Heyndrickxia acidicola: one gene and its partner. The protein of the gene in region 1 interacts with the protein of each later gene in a pairwise test. Links are inferred from orthologs where the notes say so. Each region holds a gene or a part of one and is shown on either strand. Other genes may lie near its edges.

Region 1 (3,263 bases):
TGAAGAAAACGAAAGTGTTCATCATGCTGCTCATTCATGTCATTATCCCTCCATGCAGTTTGTTGTATTTTATCATCCCCAATCTTTAGGATTGTTTAAAGAGTAACTGTTTCTAAAAGTTACAAATAATACAAAACCCCCAAAGAATTACCTTTGGGGGTTCCTTTATATTGTACTAGCAATCGGCTTACGCTTTTCTTTTAATAATTTTTTTCCACTACTTCAGCACAGCGCGGACATAGTGTAGGGTGCTTTTCATTTTTGCCCACTTCCGGTGTAACAATCCAGCAGCGTTCACACGTTTCACCTTCTGCTTTTTCTACTACGATGGAAGCATTTTGAAGGTCAAGTGCATTTTCAGGTGCTTCTCCCTTAGATCCTCTTACTTCAAAACCAGAGACAATAAAGAGCTGGTTCATACTTTCATGAATGCTTTCCAGCAATTCCTTCATCTCTTTATTTACATACAAGGTCACTTTTGCAGTCAGGGATTTTCCGATCACTTTTGCATTTCTTGCTTCTTCTAATGCTTTTAATACATCATCTCGAAGATCCAAGAATTTAGACCATTTTTCTTCAAGTTTTAAAGCATTCGGAAGCTCTTTGTACTCTGGCATATCCGTCAGCTGAACACTTTCTCCTTCCACTCCAGGAATGAATTCCCACACTTCATCAGCAGTATGAGGAAGAACAGGTGATAATAATTTAGCAAGAACTGTTAAACATTCATATAAGACTGTTTGCATCGCTCTGCGCTCATAATTATCTTCCGCTTCGATATACAGTACGTCTTTGGCAAAATCCAGATAGAACGCACTTAGATCTTGAGTACAGAAATTATTAATTGCATGATAAATGCTTGGGAATTCATAATTTTCATAGGAAGTACAAACAGTTTTGATTAATTGATTTAATTTTACAAGCATGAACTGATCTACTTCGCGCAGCTGGTCATAGCTGATCTTATTTGCATCAGGCTGGAAATCATTTAAGTTGCCAAGCAAGAAACGGAAAGTATTACGGATCTTTCTGTAAACTTCAGAAACCTGTTTAAGAATAGCATCAGATACACGAACATCCGCTTGATAATCTACTGATGCAACCCATAAACGAACAATTTCGGCACCCATTTGGTTAATGACTTTACCAGGCAAAATAACATTTCCTAAGGATTTACTCATTTTTCTTCCTTCACCATCGAGTGCAAATCCGTGGCTTAAAATTCCTTTATACGGTGCCTTGCCGGAAACAGCAACAGAGGTTGTAAGAGATGAGTTAAACCAGCCGCGATATTGGTCAGAACCCTCCAAATATAGATCTGCTGGACGCTGAAGTCCATCACGTTCAACTAACACGCCCTGATGGGAAGAGCCTGAATCAAACCAGACATCCATAATGTCTGTTTCCTTAGTGAATTGGCCATTCGGGCTTCCAGGATGGGTAAAGCCTTCAGGAAGCAACTCCTTTGCTTCACGCTCAAACCAAACGTTGGATCCATTCTCACGGAATAATTCAGAAACATGCTCGATTGTTTCTTCTGTAATAATGGCATCACCATTTTCAGCATAGAATACCGGAATTGGAACACCCCATGCTCTCTGGCGGGAGATACACCAATCCCCACGGTCACGAACCATATTAAATAATCTTGTTTCTCCCCAAGATGGAACCCACTTCACTTCTTTAATTTGCTCCAAAAGCTCATTACGGAAAGCGTCGATTGAGGCGAACCATTGAGCAGTTGCCCGGAAAATAACCGGCTTCTTTGTTCTCCAATCATGCGGATATGAGTGGGTAAAGAAATTCAGTTTAAGAAGGGCGCCAACCTCTTTAAGCTTTTCTGTAATTGGTTTATTAGCCTCATCATAGAACAGTCCTTCAAATCCTGGAGCCTCCGCTGTCATTCTTCCTTTATCGTCCACGGGACATAAAACGTCCAAGCCATACTTTTTCCCAACAATAAAGTCATCTTCCCCATGTCCAGGAGCTGTATGTACACAGCCTGTTCCAGATTCAGTTGTAACATGGTCACCAAGCATGACTAAAGATTCGCGGTCATAGAAAGGGTGTTCAGCTGTAATATATTCCATATCGCGACCTTTGACAGTTTTCACCACTTCTGGCGACTCCCATTCAAGTACGTTGGAAACCTCTTCAAGAAGAGCTTCAGCCACAACAAATTTTTCATTATTGACCAAAACGACGGCATAATTTAAATCTGGATGCACTGAAATACCTAAATTAGCAGGCATTGTCCAAGGTGTAGTAGTCCAGATAATGATTTTTGTTTCATTATCCAGCACGCCTTTTCCATCTTTCACTTTAAAGGCGACATAAATGGAGGCTGAGCGTTTATCCTGATACTCAATTTCTGCCTCTGCAAGGGCTGATTCACTGGATGGAGACCAGTATACAGGCTTTAGTCCTTTATAAATATAGCCTTTGCTTGCCATTTCTCCAAAAACCTTAATTTGTTGAGCCTCGTATTCGGGCTTTAATGTAAGATACGGATTTTCCCAGTCACCGCGCACTCCCAGTCTTTTAAAGGAAGCCCTTTGGTTATCAACTTGTTCATAGGCATATTCTGCACATAGCTTTCGAAATTCAGCAACTGTCATTTCTTTTCGTTTTACACCCTTATTAGTTAATGCCTGTTCAATTGGCAGGCCGTGGGTATCCCAGCCAGGTACATACGGTGCGTTGAAGCCTGTCATGGATTTATATCTTACAATAAAGTCCTTTAATGTTTTGTTTAAGGCATGGCCCATGTGGAGATCACCGTTTGCATAAGGCGGTCCGTCATGCAAAATAAACAATGGCTTTCCTTGATTTCTTTCCTGAACTTTTTGGTAAATATTCATCTTTTCCCATTTTTCCTGAATTTCAGGTTCTCTTTTGGGAAGATTTCCTCGCATCGGAAATTCCGTTTTAGGCATCAATAAGGTATCTTTATACTCCATCTTTTACTCCTCCTAAATAAAACAACTAATTATGTTAAAATGAATCATCATAAGGCCATTACATATAATTGACAAAATTTTCTTTATGCATTCCTGCACTGATTAGGCTTCTGAATGTTCTTTATTACCCTAAAAACAAAAAAAACCTTCTCATCCACAAAGGGACGAGAAGGTTTCCCGCGGTACCACCCTGGTAGACAATGAATAGTCATTGTCCGCTTTATCATTCAATATCGAGAATGACCCGCTTTTATCTACTAACCAAATGGTTTTCAAGTCAAGAACTCATGGGTGATCTTCCAG
Region 2 (2,978 bases), 580 kb from region 1 along the record:
ATGAAGCGGTAACAACATCAATGACACGCCTTCATCCAATGGCAAGCTATTTTCATAAGGATTCCCGCCCTGATAAGTTTGGAGGAACTGCCCTTACAGGCGTCCAGCCATATCTGGGGAATGGAATCCCCGAGTTAAGGGGAAGCGTAGTGTTTACCGATCTTGCGAAACAAGGAGAATCTCAGAACCCGGCCAGAGGTGTTTTAGCTTATACAAGGGGAACAGCAATTGGGAAATTAAATGATTATAATATAATTGAAACAGACAGTCCTTTTGGCTCCCAGTCCGCTTACTACGTTAGCTTGGGAACCAATTTGGATCAAACCAGGCTTTATATAGGGGTTTATGGCTCTATGAAAGTTACTGATTTTAATCAAGGGACTATTTTTGAAATTGTACATGGATCATAAATGTGACTTTATAGCAGATAGAAAATAAGGCAATCTAGAAAAGATTATTTGATGAGCCAATTGCAACTGCCCCTCAGTTCATCGCTTAATTACAGGTTAGCCCTGATCCTGACCAACTTTTCTTTTGATCTTTTTTTAGTAGAGTGCTCTTTTTTTACAGATGAAGAGTATGCGAGGAAAAATTTCAGCAAAAAAGAATGGCAGACCAAAACATAGAATGAATTGAGGGTTGCCATTCTTTTTTTAGATCTGATTTATCTGATTATCGGTTTTCATTTCCTCTTCTCAGTATCAGCACTGCCAATTTTTGAGAATATTTTCTTACATACTGCATTTCTCCCTAATTCAGGAGTAAACAGAACCATTGTTTTTTTTATCTTTAACGAAAAAAATTCTAATACTTTAATAGGAATGGTATTTTCGAAAGGACTTAGCGTTCTAGGGAAACGTCTTAGCATAAACACCGGGTATTCTCATATCCTGACTGGTTATAACAGTCTTTTAATTATTATCCTACAAAAGATGACTTAACAACAGCTATAACAGCTGCTATTAAGTCACCTTCTTTAAAATCATCTTATTTTAATGGGTTAGTCTTGTGGATCTCCAATTTCTTTTAGGTGCTTCCAGTAATTATCTACATTTGCCTTTGTTACAAGTTGTCCTTCTAATGTTGTGGAGCTTTTTACTTGCTTGCCATCTAGAATATCTTTTGCAATATCTGCAACCTGCATTCCTTCATAAAAAGGTGACTCTGCATTTGTGGCTTTCATTGTTCCATTTGTTATCGAATCAAGAGCATCCTTTATTCCATCATTCCCGACAACCGTGACTTTTTGAGTCATACCGCGTGCTTTTAATGCCGAAACGACCCCCATTGCCATTTCATCATTTGCAGCATATACACCATTGACATCAGAATGTGCCTGAATAAGGTTAGTCATAACGTTAAGTGCTTTTGCCCTGTCAAAATCAGCGGGTTGTTTTGCAACTACTTTAATATTTGGATATTTAGCAATTTCCTGTTCAAAGCCTTTGCTGCGGTCTTGTGCAACATTCGTTCCCATTATTCCTTGTATTTCAATTACATTTCCTTTTTCATTTAATGCTTTGGCTAACGCGTCAGCTGCCGTTTTACCAGCATTAATCGCGTCATATCCAATAAAAGTCTCCAATTTACCGCCAGTTGGCAATCGATCAAATGCATAAACTGGTATCTTTGCCTGGTTTGCTTGATTTATAGATGCAACAATAGCATTGCTGTCTACCGGGTCGAGAACCAAGGCTGCCGGTTTTTTTAAAATATCCGTTTGGGCCAGGTTTAACTCTGTTTGATTATCGTTATTAGCATTTTGAATCACAAGATTAATGCCAAGTTTTTTTGCTTCTGCTTCTGCACCATTTTTCAGGGATACAAAGAAAGGGTTGTTAAGGGTGCTAATAATCATATCAATTTCTTTACCAGATGAAGCTGAGGATGACCCTTTTGAAGCACCACTTGCACTTCCGGAAGATGAATTAGAACTACAGCCTGCAATCATGCCACCTATTACCAATACACTTAATGCTACTGCAAATGTCTTTTTCATATAAAAATTCCTCCATTAGATTATGCAGATTTTTTAAAACTAGCAAGTCTTGAAAGTGATGATAAAGACTTCATGTTGCGATCCAATAATACAGCTAAGAGAATAATCACCCCTTTCGCTACTCCCTGGTAAAAGGCTGATACATTCAATAAATTCATTCCATTATCTAAAACACCTAATATAATGGCACCAATGACCGTTCCAATAAGCCCCCCTTTCCCGCCTGTAAGACTCGTTCCACCCAGAATAACGGCAGCAATGGAATCAAGCTCCATACCACTTCCCGCAGTGGGTTCTGCAGAGCTTAATCGAGCGGTTAATATAAAACCCGCTATTGCTGATAAAACACCTGCCATAATAAATGACAATAGTTTCACTTTCTTTACATTGATCCCGGATAAGCGGCTTGCTTCTTCATTTCCTCCTGTCGCAAATACATAACGGCCAAAATGTGTTCGGTGTAACAGGAACCAAAATAGCACATAAAGAATGACCATTAACCAAACAGGAAATGGGACACCTGCAATAAATCCCTGGCCAATGTATTGAAATGAGTTTGAGGTTATGGTGATTGGGTTTCCTTGAGTAATGACCAATGTCAATCCAGCGAATGCTGTCATTGTGCCTAATGTAGCAATAAAGGAAGGCAGCTTTCCGATTGTTACAAGTAATCCATTAATAAGCCCTGCAGCCAAGCCGACAATCATTCCTATAATCAGACCTACCACTAAGTTCCCATGAGACAAAAAACCCGCGGTTACTGCAGCAGAAAGACCTAATGTCGCCCCAACAGACAGGTCAATTTCTGCAAGAATGATTATATAAGTCTGCCCTATTGCCAGAATAGCCGTTACAGCCACCTCTAATAAGATATTTAACAGGTTGGTTACAGTGAGAAAGACAGGTGACAGAAGCGCTGCAATGATGATTAAAATAATTAATACAATAAGCGCCTGCATTTCTGAAAATATCGAACGGA

The links. The genes of interacting proteins can lie anywhere in the genome.
Region 2: the proteins of ileS (region 1) and A5N88_RS05645 interact in binary tests that used the Escherichia coli proteins (3 or more experiments, as listed by UniProt). The link is inferred for Heyndrickxia acidicola from one-to-one orthologs.

Annotation. Positions count from the first base shown.
Region 1 is NZ_KV440953.1:1,784,115-1,787,377, forward strand. It holds ileS (isoleucine--tRNA ligase), read right to left. Parts: upstream 2,961-3,263; coding sequence 201-2,960; downstream 1-200. Other genes in the region: A5N88_RS08375 (TraR/DksA family transcriptional regulator), read right to left, coding at 1-38. UniProt on the Escherichia coli protein: Catalyzes the attachment of isoleucine to tRNA(Ile). As IleRS can inadvertently accommodate and process structurally similar amino acids such as valine, to avoid such errors it has two additional distinct tRNA(Ile)-dependent editing activities.
Region 2 is NZ_KV440953.1:1,201,272-1,204,249, forward strand. It holds A5N88_RS05645 (substrate-binding domain-containing protein), read right to left. Parts: upstream 2,000-2,978; coding sequence 1,001-1,999; downstream 1-1,000. Other genes in the region: A5N88_RS05635 (PQQ-dependent sugar dehydrogenase), read left to right, coding at 1-410; A5N88_RS05650 (ABC transporter permease), read right to left, coding at 2,020-2,958. UniProt on the Escherichia coli protein: Part of the ABC transporter complex RbsABC involved in ribose import. Binds ribose. Also serves as the primary chemoreceptor for chemotaxis.